4 regions of the Comamonas sp. Tr-654 genome follow, and region 3 is predicted to be linked to each of the others. Evidence: riboswitches for the same ligand, from Rfam matches in the RefSeq annotation. Region 3 holds a riboswitch; each other region holds the start of a gene.
What was found. Region 3 has a riboswitch for cobalamin ahead of F3J24_RS00015 (TonB-dependent siderophore receptor). Riboswitches for the same ligand answer to the same signal wherever they lie in the genome.
Positions count from the first base shown of each region.

Region 1: another riboswitch for cobalamin. It lies ahead of F3J24_RS20655 (TonB-dependent receptor domain-containing protein); the one in region 3 lies ahead of F3J24_RS00015 (TonB-dependent siderophore receptor).
Region 2: another riboswitch for cobalamin. It lies ahead of F3J24_RS04880 (ABC transporter substrate-binding protein); the one in region 3 lies ahead of F3J24_RS00015 (TonB-dependent siderophore receptor).
Region 4: another riboswitch for cobalamin. It lies ahead of F3J24_RS20320 (iron ABC transporter permease); the one in region 3 lies ahead of F3J24_RS00015 (TonB-dependent siderophore receptor).

Region 1 covers NZ_VWWQ01000007.1:175,316-179,278, reverse strand. Annotated here, with positions in the region: gene F3J24_RS20665 (cell division protein ZapA) at 349-729, opposite strand; gene F3J24_RS20660 (hypothetical protein) at 769-978, opposite strand; cobalamin riboswitch at 1,219-1,460, shown strand; gene F3J24_RS20655 (TonB-dependent receptor domain-containing protein) at 1,528-3,438, shown strand; gene F3J24_RS20650 (cobyrinate a,c-diamide synthase) at 3,445-3,963, shown strand, end outside.
Region 2 covers NZ_VWWQ01000001.1:1,063,980-1,067,942, reverse strand. Annotated here, with positions in the region: gene F3J24_RS04885 (iron ABC transporter permease) at 1-995, opposite strand, end outside; gene F3J24_RS04880 (ABC transporter substrate-binding protein) at 1,050-2,057, opposite strand; cobalamin riboswitch at 2,188-2,414, opposite strand; gene F3J24_RS04875 (GNAT family N-acetyltransferase) at 2,473-2,976, shown strand; gene F3J24_RS04870 (DUF1624 domain-containing protein) at 3,125-3,963, shown strand, end outside.
Region 3 covers NZ_VWWQ01000001.1:560-4,522, forward strand. Annotated here, with positions in the region: gene F3J24_RS00005 (type II CAAX prenyl endopeptidase Rce1 family protein) at 1-226, shown strand, start outside; gene F3J24_RS00010 (GNAT family N-acetyltransferase) at 490-990, shown strand; cobalamin riboswitch at 1,382-1,596, shown strand; gene F3J24_RS00015 (TonB-dependent siderophore receptor) at 1,896-3,963, shown strand, end outside.
Region 4 covers NZ_VWWQ01000007.1:95,061-99,023, reverse strand. Annotated here, with positions in the region: gene F3J24_RS20325 (ABC transporter ATP-binding protein) at 1-498, opposite strand, end outside; gene F3J24_RS20320 (iron ABC transporter permease) at 495-1,559, opposite strand; cobalamin riboswitch at 1,796-2,040, opposite strand; gene F3J24_RS20315 (tripartite tricarboxylate transporter substrate binding protein) at 2,819-3,742, opposite strand; gene F3J24_RS20310 (CocE/NonD family hydrolase) at 3,823-3,963, opposite strand, start outside.

The DNA.
Region 1 (3,963 bases), on a different contig from region 3:
ATCATCAATCCAGATTGCAAGTTGTTGATGCCTGACGTGACTATGTCTGATTTTCTAGGCCACGTTCATGGCTGTAGGCCAACTACATCAACAGCTTGTCGGTAAAGGTGTCTGCAAATGCCACCGGCTCGTCATCCTGAACCGGGGGTTCAGGTGGGCAAGAGCAACCTATCGTTGGGTTCATCTGACGCGAGACGATCACGCTCAATAGGTGATTTATCAAGCCCATGCTCGTTGAGCATTGGTTCAAGGAAATATAAAAACCGGCAGATTTGCAGACGGTTTTATTCTAGCGGGTATTGGCAGCCGTGGGCAGCTCATGACTGCTTTGTCGCCGAGGTTAACTGATCAAAGCAGCCTGGCGTCAGCATCCAGAGCCTGATCGAGCCTAAGCACCAGTTGCTCTGCCAGCTCCTGCTGACGCTGCAATTCGGCCTGGGCGGCGGCACTGACTTCGGAGGCCGCGCTTTGCTCCTGAGCGAGTGCCTGCATTTCAGCCTGGGCGTTGGCCATGTGGGCTTGCTGCGCATCGCGGTCGAGCACATCGAAAGCCATGTTGAGGGCTGCCAGCACTGCCACCCGCTCGCGTGAGCGAACCTTGCCGCTGTCGCGGATGCGGGTCATCGCCTCGTCCACGCGGCGAACGGCTTCCTGCACACGTTCTTCTTGACCATCGGGGCAGGTCAGCACGTAGCTTTGCTGCATGATTTGCACATCGATCTGCTTCATGGGCGTCAGTGGCGGGTCTGGTGATGGGGGTGACGGCTGTCACTCTCCCTGGTTGGCGGGCAGGCGTTCGATCAATGCATCGACGCGCGCACGTGCTGCCTGCAGGCGCAGACGCAGCAAATCGCGCTCTTGCGTCAGAGCGATGACCTGATCGGTGAGCAGGGTGTTGGTGCGCTGCAGTTCCTCGTGGCGCACCAGCAGACGCTCTACGCGCTCGGCAATGAGATCAAGAGAGGGCTGGGTGGTCATAGACTCTGCCATTGTAGGTCTTGCAGTCCGTGGGTGAGTATAAATGTGCAGGCAAATTCGCAGTTTGCGCCAGAGCACGGCCTGCTTGACTGTCGTAGTCGGGAAACTGCAATAGTTCTCTCAAAATCGTAGCGTGCTGCGCAAGTTCTGTGTGCCTCAAACGCAGGTTTAAGGTAAAAAATCGTCACCTGAACCGCGCAAGGCTACTTCGAATGAAGGATTTGCGCCGCGTAGCGCTCATTACAATGGGCGCCTGTTGGTGCTCGAGGCTGCTTTTCTGTGGTCTCAGTTCAACGGGAAGCAGGGAGGGGCTGGCCAGATGCACTGGCTCTCCGAACCTGCGCTGCCCCCGCAACGGTCGGCGAATGGAATGCTGCGGCATTCCGCCTTTTTCCCCATGGCCACTGGCGCTGCGCGCTGGGAAGGCCGGCAAGAGGATGATTCGCCTAGCCCGGATACCGGCCAACATGGGTTGCCTGCATTGTGTGCAGGTATGTTTGCTCAATGTCGGCGGGTAGGCTGGCATGGGCGTATTCAAGTGTGCTTTCCATGAGTCCGCAATCTTCGTCCCTGCGCCTGGCGCGGGTGGCTTCGCGCGCACGCGCCTCTTTTGTTCTTCGTCCCACCTTCCTGGCATCTGCGTTGGCCATGGCGTTTGCCGCACAGGCTCAGTCAGCTGCGCAGGCCGATGCGGTGCAGATGAAAGAAACCGTGGTCACCGCCAATCGCATCGAGCAGCCTTTGTCGGATCTGGTGGCCGATATGTCGGTGGTGGGCCGTGAAACGATTGAAACTGCGGGGGCCGTGGGTGTGGCCGATGTGCTCTCGCGTCTGCCGGGTGTGCAGATGGTGCGCAACGGCGGCGCCGGCTCGACCACCAGCGTTTATCTGCGCGGTGCCGACACGCGTTTCACTGCTGTCTATATCGATGGCGTGCGCGTGGACTCGCAGTCCACGGGCGGTGCCTCCTGGCAGGATATTCCGCTGGAAGCGATCGACCGTATTGAAGTGTTGCGAGGCCCGGCGGCGGCTGTTTATGGCTCGGACGCCATCGGCGGCGTGGTGCAGATCTTCACCAAAAAGGGCGAGGGCAAAGCCAAGCCCTATGTGGGCCTGGGCTGGGGCAGTCGTGGCACGGTGAAGGCTCAGGCCGGCGTCAGCGGCGGTGCCAGCGGCTGGGACTACAGCCTGGGTGTTTCACATGCCAGCAGCAACGGCTTCAATGCCAAGACCTCTGCAGGCTTCAATCCCGATGCCGATGGCTATCGCAGCAACGCCTTCAACGGCCGTGTCGGCTACCAGATCAACAGCAATCAACGTGTTGAGGCCACGGCTCTGACCAGCTACATGAATGCGGGTTATGACGCCACCGTCTCCAAGACCAGCCCCATGGCCGACGACCGCAGCATCTACAAGATGAATGCGGTAGGCCTGAACTGGCTGGCCAAGTGGAGCGACGTCTACAGCACGCGCCTTCAGTACACGCAGTCACGCGATTTCTACCAGACCAAGCCCAGTGTCTATGAAACCGACACACGTTTGCACAGCTATCTGTTCCAGAACGAGTGGCGGCTGGGAGCGCAGACCGTGACGGCCGCGCTGGAACGCCGTGAAGACAAGCTGGTCAACAACGGCCTGGATATTGGCAGCCGCAATCGCTCCCAGAACGCACTGGCGCTGGGTTATGGCCTGCATGCGGGCAAGCACACGCTGCAGCTCAACGCCCGCCATGACCGCGACAGCGAGTTCGGCGGCCACACCACGGGCAGTGCTGCGTATGGCTATGAGTTCATGCCCAACTGGCGCGCAACCGCATCGGCCGGCACTGCCTTTCGCGCACCTACGCTCTATCAGCGCTTCAGCCAATATGGCGATGCCAGCCTGTCGCCCGAAAAAGGCCGCAATGTGGAGCTGGGCCTGAAATGGGGCAAGGGCAGCGACAGCTTCTCGGCCACGCTTTATCGCAACAATGTCTCCAATCTCATCAACTATGTGGGTGGGACAGGCTCCTGTGCGGGCAATACCGGCCAATACGGCGGCTGCTATGCCAACGTGGCCAAGGCCCATTACGAAGGCATCACCCTGGCCGCCACCACCCGCTTGGGCATGGTGAACCTGCAAGGTTCGGTGGACTTCCAGGATCCGCGCGATACCGATAAGGATCTGCAACTGGCGCGCCGCTCCAAGCGCTACGCCAATCTGTCTGCCGACACCACGCTGGCCGGCTGGAGGCTGGGCGCCGAAATGCAGGCTGCCGGAAAGCGCTTTGACGATGCTGCCAACAAGACCGTGCTGGGCGGCTACACGCTCTGGAATCTGAGTGCACAAAAGCAGCTGACACCTGAATGGAGCCTGGTGGCGCGCATCAACAATCTGGCTGACAGGCGCTATGAGCTGGCCCGAACCTATGCCACCGAAGGCCGCAGCGGCTATATCGGGGTGAAGTGGGAAGCCAGGTAAGCGGCCATGACAGTCACCGCAATGCATGAAACAGGTTCGGGCGTGCGCTGCCCCGCACTGCTGATCAGTGCTCCGGCCTCCGGCCAGGGCAAGACCACCGTCACGGCAGCCCTGGCTCGCCTGCATGCGCGCCAGGGACGCAAGGTGCGCGTGTTCAAGTGCGGGCCGGATTTTCTGGACCCTTACTGGCACGAACTGGCCAGTGGTTCGCCTGTGCATTCGGTGGATTTGTGGATGACGGGCGAGGCGGATGTGCGCCAGCGCCTGCATGAGGCGGCCCAGGAGGCCGATCTGATTCTTGTCGAAGGCGTGATGGGTCTTTTCGACGGCAACTTCAGCGCGGGCGATCTGGCGCAGCTGCTGGGTCTGCCCGTGTTGGCCGTGGTCGATGCCTCGGCCATGGCGGGCACTTTCGGGGCGCTGGCCTACGGCTTGCAGCATTACCAGGCTGGCCTGCGCTGGGCCGGCATGCTGGCCAACCGGGTGGCCACGGCGCATCATGCGGATCTGCTCAGGCAAGGCCTG
Region 2 (3,963 bases), 1.1 Mb from region 3:
AGAACCTGTCCCTTGATCAAGGTGCGTGAAACCACATCGGCGGCAATCAGGAAGATGGCTCCGATCAAGGCGCTGGCCGGGATCAGGCGCCCATGGCGCACGCCAACCAGCAGACGGGCCGCATGAGGAATCACCAAGCCCACGAAGCCAATCGCTCCGACCACGGAAACCATGACGGCTGTCATCAAGGCAGCTGACAGCAGCAGGGTCAGCTGCACGCGGCGCACGGGCACTCCCAGCGCCGCGGCCGATTCGCTGCCGAAGGTGAACGCATCCAGAGAGCGGGCATGCATCAGACACACCAGCACTCCTGCCATGGCCACCGTTGCCGTCAAAACCGTATCGGGCCAGCGCACGCCGCTCAGATTGCCGAGCAGCCAGAACATGATGCCGCGCGCCTGCTCGGCACTGCCGGACTTGGTGATGATTAACGATGTCAGCGCATTGAACAGCTGCGAGCCCGCAATGCCGGCCAGCACGATTTGCCCGCCGTTACGCAGGCCGCCATTGCCAGCGGCATGGGCTAGCAAGGCCACCAGGGCAAATGCGCAAACCGCTCCGAGGAAAGCCCCGGTGCTCATCGATACCAAGCCCGCACCCAGGCCGGCGACCGAAACCAGCACGGCCCCCGTGGAAGCACCTGCTGAAATGCCCAGCAGGTAGGGCTCGGCCAAGGCGTTGCGCAGCAGGGACTGCAGAACCACGCCGGAGACGGCCAGCCCGGCCCCGCAGCTGGCGGCGACCAGGGCTCTGCTCAGGCGGTAATTCCAGACAATGCCCGCATTGATGGGGTCTATGACGTAGCTGGTTCCCAGCATTTGATTTGCGAGCACCTGGTACACGATGCGCGCGGAGATATCGGTCTCGCCAATCGCTATGCCGGACACGACGGTCAGCAGCAGCAAGGCCGCTGCTGCGGCCCCAAGCACGGCGGCGCGCAGCAACCGGCCGGTCGGTAGATGCGGTCTGGAAAGGCTCTGCGTGTAGGTATTCATGGCTCAGCGGCCGGGGCAAGGTGCGCCGGCATGCGGACTTCGTTGATGCCTGGCTTATTTGGAGAGGCCTTCGATCTTCAGCACCGCATTGGCAATCTGCTCCATGCCGTCCACCTGGCGGATGGAGCCTTGCAGGGCATCGGCGTCAACGATCACGATGCGGCCGTTCTTGACGGCATCCATGTGCTGGGTGACGGGATCCTTCTTGAGGAAGTCCAGCTTTTTCTGGTAGTCGTCTGCAGGGAAGCGGCGGCGATCCATGCGCGCAATGATCAAAATCGAGGGATTGGCCTTGGCAATCGTCTCCCAGCCCACGGTGGGCCATTCCTCTGCGGATGTGATGACGTTGCGCAAGCCCAGAGCTTGCATCATGTAGCCGGCCACGCCATTCTTGCCGGCCATATAGGGGTCGGCGGCCAGGTCTGCGCTGGAGAACCACAGTGCGGCAGACAGGTTCTGGAGCCCGGAGGACTTGACCTTGGCCACGGCCTGGGTCTGGCGATCGCTCAGCTCTTTGACCAGGCTTTCGCCGCGTGCCTCGACATCAAAAGCCTGGGCCAGCTGGCGAATGCCTTTGTACAGCGCTTTCACGTCGTAGCTGGCAGTACGCGTGCCGTCGGAGCCCATGAGATTGTTCTTGCCTTCGCAGTCGGCAGGCATGGCATAGGTGGCGATGCGCAGATCATGGAATTGCTCGCGCGTGCCCACCACGCCATCCTTGCCCACCATCCATTCAAACTGCGAAACCACCAAGGCGGGGCGCTTGCCGAGGACCGACTCGAAGCTGGGAATGTTGTCGGACAGGCGTGGCACCTTGTCGTTGACGGCCTTGAAGCGGGGCTGTACCGGGTTGAACCAGAGCGCTGTCCCGACGACCTTGTCGCCCAGGCCAAGTGCATAAAGCATTTCGGTGCCGGCCTGACCTATGGTGACCACCGAGGTGGGCGCCTTGTCGAGAGTGAGGGTGTAGCCGCAGTTTTGCAGCTGCACGGGAAAGTCGGTTGCATGAGCGGAAAATGCGGTAGCGAGCAGGGCAGTGCTGGCAAGGCTTCGAAGCAGCATCGGAATATCTTTCCAGAAGTGGCGAAAAGCACCTTGGAAGACATAGCAGGACACGCGCCTGAACTTTGCCTTGAGTGGCAGCAGGTTACCGGAGCGATGAAATGCTCACTTCCCGGACACCCCGCCGGCAATGAATGGTTGGTGCTCTGGCAGGTCTCCTGACTGGCAAATCATCGCTGGCTCATCGCCTTCCCAAACAGATGTTCAGTGGCTGTGTGATGGCTGGCTCATTGCCTACAGTTGCGGGGGCAGTTCCATTTCACGGGCCGGCCCCGAAGGTGCCTGACCCCTGGATTCCCTCATGCATTCGCCGCTGCGCACGCATGTTCTTGCGAAACCAAAGTTGCGGTAATGTAGCTGATTTTGTAGCAACAGTCCCAAGCCAAGACGACGAATGAGCCCGGATTGCCTCTCCATGCCCCGCTTGCAAGACATTTTCATCCAGCGCGTTCGTGAATTGCATCAGGTTCACAGTTTTGTGCAAAGCGCACGTGTTTCCATGTTCGGCGGGCGCATCGCTTCACTGGAAATTCCCGAGGATCTTCGCCATTTTGAAGAGACCTATCTAGCGGGTAGCGGCTGCATGCTGGCGGCTCTCGATGCTGACCAAAGAGTGCAGGCCACGATGGCCTGCCGGGACTATGACGGCAGATTTGCGCAACTGGATTTCGGACCGCTGAAGGTGGTCGAGGTCGTGCGCCTGTTTGTCGCTCCGCAATTCCGACGCTCAGGTCTGGGGCAGGCGATGCTGGATGTGCTGATGCGCCATGCTCTGGCCCAGCAGGTGCAAGTGCTATATCTGCACACCCATCCATTCCTGCCAGGAGCTCTTGAGTTCTGGCAAAGACAGGGCTTTGCGGTGATCGAGCGCGAAGACGATCCACTGTGGCAGACCATTCATATGCAGCGTCTCATGTGAAGCTTGAAAGGGATGTCCAAGGCTCGGGCTGTCGACCGGGTCCTTGGCGTGCGCACTGGACGCGGACGTGAAATCGAGCATGTCTGTGTCAGACACCGGGTATGAGTTGTTATGATATTGATAATTCGATATCAATAAAGCAAACAACTTGTCTTCTCTGTCTTCTCCACCAGCAAGTGCTGGGCGTCTGCAATCGATCGATGCGCTGCGTGGTCTCGTCATGCTGTTCATGTTGCTCGACCATGTTCGTGAAACCTTTTATCTGCATCTGCAGGTTCCCGACCCCATGGTCGTGGCGGACACTCCGCCTGGCCTGTTTTTCCCGCGCATGCTGGCCCATTTGTGTGCGCCGGTATTCGTGTTTTTGACGGGCCTGGGGGCGTACCTGTATGTCAGCCGGCATGCCGAGGCTACTCAGGCGCGCACCGCATCCGGCTTTCTGTGGCGGCGCGGCCTGTTCTTGGTGCTGCTGGAGGTGACGGTCGTCAACTTTGCCTGGACCTTCCAATTTCCTCCCGCCAAGATCTTTCTGCAGGTGATCTGGGCGATCGGTCTCTCCATGCTGGCCCTGTCGGTGCTGGTTTGGCTGCCGCGGAGGGCCTTGCTGCTGCTGGGACTGGTGCTGGTTGTCGGGCACAACCTGCTCGATGGTCTGCATTTTCCTGCGGGCCACGTGATGCATATACCCTGGGCGATCCTGCATGACCGTGGCTGGCTGGAGCTGGCGGGAGTGCAACTGCGCACGTCCTATCCTCTGCTTCCCTGGATCGGCGTGATTGCTCTGGGCTACGGTATCGGCCCGTGGTTTGGCAAAGGCTGTGACTCGGTGCAGCGCAGCCGCTATCTGCTGAGGGCAGGCATTGCCTGCCTGTTGGGTTTTGCGCTGCTGCGCACGCTCAATGTTTATGGCGATGCGCCCTGGCTGGCCGGTGCGAGTGCGCTGCAGACACTGATGTCCTGGTTCAACGTCACCAAATATCCGCCTTC
Region 3 (3,963 bases):
CCGGTTATTTAGATCACCATGGTGGATTGCTGGACTGGCATCAGTGATCGTATTCACTGTATCGCATGGCTACACAGGCCGTTTTGCCGTCACTATCTTGCTTGGAGCCATAGTGCTTTCTGCCATCTTCGTCATAGAGACGAAAAGGAATGGGCGACCTATCCTTTGCACATACCTCACTCATGCGGCCGCAAACTCAATGGTGTTTAGCCTTCAGTTCCTCTGACGAAGGTCAGTGTTGGGTCGTTTGTTGGTCGACGCGAACGACCGCTGGCGGGGGACTCAGCCTTGTCGCGTGTGACGCACAGGATCTGGCGTCAGGGAACGACCGCTTATGTCGGCGGCAGACATTGGGAACAGAGACGCGAGCGACCGCAATGGGTCGTTCAGCAACAGTAGCAGTTCCAGCAGAAGCAACCATTTGCAGTCAAATTCGCGATTTCAGCGCGATCCAGGCAATCTGAATTTTTATTCAATACGATGCCGCCTATGGAATCCATAGAACTCTGCCGAGTAAGCCGTGTTGATGCAAACGAACTGATAGCAGCCAACCGAGAAAGCCACCAATATCATCACCCATGGGTCGCGCCGTTCACCGAACAAACTGGCTTTGATAGTTGGTATTCGCGTAGCTTGACGGGGGCTAATGTAGGCCTTGTGGTTCGGGAATACACCTCAAAGGAAGTTGTTGGCATTGTCAACATCAATGAAATAGTAGGCGGAGTATTTCAAAGTGCGTACCTTAGCTACTATGGGATGTCGAAATTCCAGCGACGCGGATTGATGACAAGTGCGTTGCATGCCACGGTTTCCTATGCATTTGAAGAGCTCGGACTGCACAGGCTGGAGGCCAATATTCAACCGATGAATCATGCATCCATAGCCTTGGTGCGACGCGTGGGCTTTTTGAAAGAAGGTTTCTCTCCTGGCTATCTTTGCATCGACGGCAAGTGGTGCGACCACGAAAGGTGGGCAATCCGCTCCAGCTAAGGTCGGTTGAAATAAGGACCCGATATGGGCTGCACTGTGGATGTGTAAAGCGGGCAGGAACGGTAACTCAACATAAGTTGAGTCCCTGCGCAGACTTGGAGTTTCACTTCATCAGGAAGTTAAGAAAAAGAGCAACTATTCTTGCAGCTGTTGCGTACTTTGGTGCAGGATCGGTAATCGAAGCTCTAGGTGAGCGGGACGCTTAGCTCATCGAGGTCCGATTTCGAAAGTTCTCGGCGCTCACGCCGCAATGCCGCTCGATCCATTTGGATGCACGCTTGGGCTGAATCCGTCCCCATAGGCTTCTCCGTTATCCCGGTGAGCACAAAACAACGGCGCAAAAGGGAAGAGCCTTGTATCACCTCGATTGCTCATCGGTTACATTAACTGCGCTTTGGCTCCGAGAGGAGGTGCAGTGGCAAGAACCGCTGCATCAGGGAATCCAGCTGGCTGTGCTACCCGTGCACCCGGCATCGAAATGGAACTGCCCCCGCAACTGTAGGCATTGAGCGAGCTTTCAAAAGGCCACTGAACTTCGGTTCGGGAAGGTGTAGAGCCAGCGAAGACATGCCAGTCAGGAGACCTGCCTAGCATCCATCTTCATTGCCGGCGGGGTGCCCGGAACGTGAACAGCCAGCCAGCTTCTGATACCCCGCCATGCGCTACAGGCCGGGGATGCCGTTGCGTGGACTGCTGCTCGCTGCGGCCCACTTTTCCGGCAGTTTCCAGAACGCGCCACACCTCATGTTGTCCCAAGGCCTGCTCGCCATCCCGCTGCATAGCGGCCGCAGATCGCGCACTGCATCAGCAGTAGCACCAGTACGCTCCAACGCCCCATGCCGAGCGACAGTGACAAAAGGCGCCACAACTGGTCGCACCTTTTCCAATCCCTCTTGCACTCCTGCATGACCTCCATCACCGCCAAGCGCCTATCGGTGCGCACATCACATTCCATCGTGGCCCTTGCCTGCCTGGCCGCCTGCTTGCCCAGCACAAAGGCGATAGCGCAGTCAGAGGGGGCGTTACCAACCCTGGATACGGTCGAAGTGGTTGGGCGGCAGCAATCTGGCCAATACCACGCGCAGGACAGCGAGGGCGCCACCAAGACCGACACGCCATTGCAAGAAGTGCCCCAGGCTGTGCGCGTGGTCACCCGTCAACTAGTGGACGACTTGGGCGCACAAAGGCTCGATGATGTTCTTGATTACGTGGCCGGAGTCTCGCGCCAGAACAACTTTGGTGGCATGTGGGACAACGTGGCCATGCGCGGCTTCGTGGGCCATGAGGACATGGGCATGAGCCTGCTGCGCAACGGCATGCAGAGTAACCGAGGCTTCAACGCACCGCGCGACACCGCCAACGTGGAGCGTTTCGAATTTCTGAAGGGCACCATGGGCGCCCTGTATGGCAACAGCGAGCCCGGTGGGACCATGAACCTGGTGACCAAGCAGCCCTTGTGGAAGGCTGCCCACTCGCTGGAGACCTATTACGGTACGTATGGTTCCACACGCATGGCGTTGGACACGACGGGACCGCTCAACGGCAACGCTAGCGAGCCCGCCACCATGGCGTACCGGCTCAACGTAGTCAAGGAGGAGCAAGACAGCTTCCGAAATTTCGTGCGGATACGCCGGGAGATGATTGCCCCAGCGTTCACCTGGAGGCTCACCCCAGATACGCAGTTGCGCTACGACGGCGAATTTCTGCGGCAGCGTGCGCCGCTGGATCGGGGCGTGCTGACGGTGAATCGCCAGGTCGGCGCGGTGCCCATCTCGCGGTTCTTTGGAGAGCCCAGTGACGGGGACATCACCATGCAGAACCAGACCCACCAGTTCTTGCTGGACCATGCATTGTCTGCAGATTGGAGTCTGCGTGCCGGCCTGCAATACAAGCGCAACACGATGAAAGGACTGGAATCGGAGGCCTTCCCGTTTCCTGGCGGTGCTTGCGGCTCATCGGTGGAGACCATGGGCTGGGCCTGCCGTCGTCAGGTGTCGCGCGATTTCGGCTCGCAAGACACCTCACTGCAGCTGGATCTCACGGGTCGCTTCAAGACAGGCTCGCTTGAGCACACGCTGCTGACGGGCGTCGAGTTCAACCGCTTTACGCTAGATCAGACCATGATGACCCATGCGGGTGGTACACGTTATGGCTACGGGATCGACATTTACAACCCGGTCTATGGCAACCAACCGTCGGCTCCGCTCAACGTCAGCGCCATCAATCGTGATGTCAGCGACCGCACCATGGCGATCTACGTGCAAGACCAAATCAGCCTGACTCCGCAGTGGAAGCTGTTGGCTGGCGTGCGACATGACCGCTACCGCGGCGCTATCACTGAACGCGCGGTGGACGGAGCACCGACGACGTACCAGCAGCCTAATGCCACATCCCCGCGACTCGGCCTGACTTGGCTGGCCACGCCACAGTGGTCGCTCTATGCGAGTGCTGGCAAAACGTTCCGTGCCCAGGCGCAGACCACCTACACTGGCGCCGCTATCCCCCCGGAACGCGGCACCGCGTATGAGACCGGCGCCAAATGGCAAAGCGCGGACCAGCAATGGGGGTCAACCATCGCGCTGTTCGATATACGCAAGCGCCACATGGCCACGTGGGACGAGGAGAACGAGCCCTATCTCGTCGAGCTGCCAGGAAAGGTGCGCAACCGCGGGCTGGAAGTTGAAGTCGCGGGACGCATTGCAGCGGGCTGGCGCGTGGCCATGAGCTACACATACCTCAATGCTGATCCTTTGATTACCCAGTTCGCTCGCAACAGCGTCAGCGCGTTTGTGACGCATGAAATGGCGGCGGCCAAGGGCGGTCTTGTCGGTATAGGAGGCGGTTTCACGCATGTCGGAAAGCGTGATGCGGACATGGACAGCACCGTACACTTGCCTGCCTACACGGTCTTCAAGCTGACCAGCTACTGGAACATTGATCGCCAGCTTCGGATTTCTCTGGACGTGGACAACC
Region 4 (3,963 bases), on a different contig from region 3:
CCTGGTCTGCTGGGCCAGTGCCCTGGCCATGAGCACGCGCTGCTTCTCGCCCCCTGACAGGGTCGAAAACATGCGCTGCGCCAGCGACTGTGCACCGACCTGGGCCAGGGACTGGGCGACGATGCGGAAGTCCTGCTCGCTGTCCCGGGCGAAAGAGCTCTGGTGCGGCGTGCGACCCATGAGCACCACATCGCAGACGCGCAGATCGAACTCGCTGCCGTTTTCCTGGGTCAGTACCGCCATGGAGCGGGCATTGTCGCGAGCGCTGCGCTGCCAGACGTCCTGTCCATCTATGCAGACCGCACCGCTGGCAGGCCTGAGCATGCGGTAGATCATGCGCAGCAGGGTGGACTTGCCGCTGCCGTTGGGGCCGAGCAGGCCGACCAGTTCGCCATGCCGGATATGCAGGCTGATGTCCTTGACAATGGAGGCGGCCGCCGTCTGCCAATGCAGGCGGCTGGCCTCCAGCAGGCAGGAAGAGCTGGGTGCGGAACTCACGGATTGCCCTTTTCACGCACGCTCTTGCGGCACAGCATCCAGACAAAGAAGGGGCCGCCCAGCAGCGAGGTGATGACCCCCACGGGTACTTCGGCGGGGGCAAAGCTGATGCGCGAGAACACATCGACCCAGATCAGGAAGATGGCACCTGTGAGAGCAGCCACAGGCAGCACGCGCCGGTGCTCGGAGCCGACCAGCATGCGGGCGACATGGGGCACGATGAGACCGACAAAGCCGATCGGACCCGTCAGCGCCACCAGCACGCCCGTCACCATCGAGACCAGAACGAATAGCCAGCGCCTGGTGCGGGTGGTGTCCACCCCCAGCGTGGCGGCGGTCTCTTCGCCTGCCAGCAGCGCATTGAGTGAGCGGGCCTGTGCCAGCAGCAGGGCCACGCCCGCCGCCAGCAGGGCAGCCGGCAGGCCCAGCTCCTGCCAGCGGGTTCCTGCCAGGCTGCCCAGGGTCCAGGTGAGCACGGAATTGGCCAGCTCGCGCTGATCTGCCGTCAGCACAATCAGGCTGGTGACGCCGCCCAGGCAGTAGGCAATGGCCACGCCGCCCAGGAGGAGTCGCGATGCCTGCAATCGTCCATTGGCATGGGCCAGGAAGTACACGGCCACACAGGCCAGCAGCGCACCGCTGAAAGCGCCCAGCGGCAAGGCCAGCTCGCCAGCGAATGCCAGTGCACCGAAGGCCAGCACGCTTACCGCCCCGACCGACGCACCGGATGAAACGCCCAGCAGATAGGGGTCGGCCAGCGGATTGCGCACCGTGGCCTGCATGGCCACGCCCACCAGCGCAAGACCTGCGCCGGTCAGGGCTGCCAGCAATACGCGCGGCAGGCGCACGCGCCAGACAATCTGGTACTGGGCGCTGCTCCAGCTGCCTGAAGGCCAGTCCAGGCCCAGGCGCTGACCCAGCTCATAAGCCGTGATCTGCCAGGCTTGCCCGGGGGCAATCCGTACCGGACCCAAGGTGATGGCCAGAGTCAGAGACAGCAGCAGCACTGCCGCCAACATGACCAGCCATAGCTTTAGCTGATGGCGTTGCTGGACGAACATCTGTGTCAACGGCTGGGTCATGGCTGCAGCCGGGCGGTGGCCCGGGTGGGCATGACGCCAGGGGGCCCGAGGCGCGAGGCAAAAGCCTGTGCAAGGTGTCTCATTGTCATTAGCCAGGGCAGACGGTCTGCATGCTGGTGACGAGATCGGGCGGAGGGCGGGCCTCGCAGCCTGTAGCCGTCACGCTGCTCCCCGCAGACGTTCGTTGCACATGCCGACTGCCGGAACTGGGTCCGGATGGTCAGCGCTCAACAGGCCGGTATCCGGGCTGGCAGATTGCGCGAGGCATGTCACTTCGCCTTCCCGGCGTTGCCGCGCACCTCGTCGAAGAGGCCACGTAGAACACCAGTGACAGACTCCTGCAAGCGCAAAAGCCATGAAGTGGTTTGATCTGCTTACCGTTGCGGGGGCAGCCAAGGCTTTGAACCTTGTTCCCGTTTAACCCGATGAAGCACCGGGCACCTGTCGCATGGAAAAAAGCCTGCGGCACGGCCGTGCCGAGACTTGTTTCAACGAAAAATTATATAGCAGCGCATCCAGACATCGTCTTGGAGATCAGGGCGATTCCTTTGGGGCAGCGAGGCACGGCACAAGGTAGGCATCGCGTTCAGCGAGGCGCTGGTGCAAGTTCAGGCACTGTGGCGGCGCTGCCCGTGATCGATATCCGATGTCCAAACAGGCTGCAGTCGCCTGAAATGTCGGTGGCGGCCATTTTTGAGTGGCAGCAGTCAAAACTGAGCTGACATTTGTGCACAAAATAGAGGCTGAGAAAGCCCCCGATTCTGAGGACATCATGAAGAGCGGTGTTGAAAACGTTACTTGCTAGCCCGGGAGTCTTCTGGATGCGCCTGGTTGCCCTCGGTATTGGCTATATTTGTGAGCCCGCGACGACTGCTGGTAAAACTTTGCCTGGAACATAGTTGTCCCCTGATAACTCAGTCTGGTGGCGTTTCATGGGGAGTGTGCTGTCGCATGTCTCCGGGCTAAATCTGGATGTCCTTTCCCGTGAAGGTGTGCGCTTTTATTTATTTGCTACGTTATGGATGTATCTCGAGCTGATGCGGATGACTGGACGGAATTGCCTCGGTCTTGCTACAGACTTTGTGAAATTTGTCACCAACCCTGGCGGGCCATATCTGGTCCATTTTTTTGCGCATAAGACGCTGCTCATGCGCGCGTAGTCTGGTTTTACGTCGGACAAGGACTAAGCCGCTAAGGACATGACTGAGTCCGGTGAAAGTCAAACTAGATAGAGCGTATTACTCGGCTCTGAACTGGCCGCTTTCGATGGCGGTCCGGATCAGTTCTGTGTCTCGTGTGAGCATTTTCTGCAGATTGTCGCTTGTGCCGCCTACCGGGGTCAGGCCCAGTGATTCGAGCTTGCTGGCCACATCTTTGCTCTTGATTGCTGCATCGAAGTCGCGCACCAGCTTGGCCTGGATCGCAGGCGGTGTTCGCGCAGAAATGAAGAAGCCATTCCACTGCGAAGCAGAGAAGCCGCTGATGCCAAGTTCTTCAAAGGTGGGAGTTTCGGGAGCGAAAGAGGGTCTGGTCAGCCCTGTGGCGGCGAGGATGCGCATCCGTCCACTGCCCAGGTGCGCAGCGATTGCACTGTAAGGCAGAAATGACGAGGACACTTGTCCGTTAAGTAGCTGGATGATGACATCGCTGTTGCCTTTGAAAGGCACGTGCGTGATGTCCACAGAAGCGTTGCGCCTGAGAGCCAGCAGCAACAGGTGTCCTGTGGAGCCGTTGCCGAAAGAACCAAATGATGTCGTTCCAGGCTTTTGCTTGGCTCTCTGGAGGAACTGTGCCAAGTTCTTTGGCTGGAAATCTCCAGTCTGACTTGCCACGAAGAACATGGGAGTCTCGGTTGCAGCAATCAAGGGCTTGAGTTCCTTGAAAGTGTCGAAAGGCAGCTTTTTGGTAAACGTGTTCTGCACAATCAATGAGATGTTCGACAGAATCGTGTAGCCGTCCGGTGCTGCCCGGGCCACTTCGGAGGTGGCGATCACCGTATCGGCCCCAGGCTTGTTGTCAACGAGGACCGGATGTCCCCATGTCTGGGTCAGGCGATTCGCAATCGCTCGGGAGATGATGTCCGAGTTGCCACCTGCGGGGAAGGGCACCACGATGCGCACTGTCCTGTTGGGAAAGCCACCGAGTGCATCGGACTGGGCCATCAGGGGCGTGGCACCCAGTGATGCGGCCATGGGAAGGGCGGAGGCGCAAAAAAGTCGGCGGGAGATGGTCATGTTGGGCCTCAGCTTTCGTTTCCGGGGATCAATGGCAGGAGCAAGAAGGCGTCTTCGGGTGAGTCGAAATGCAGCGTGACCTGCGTATCAAAGATCGATGCGGGGCGATCGTCCGGGTCATCGTGGACAAACGGGCCGCAGCCACGCAT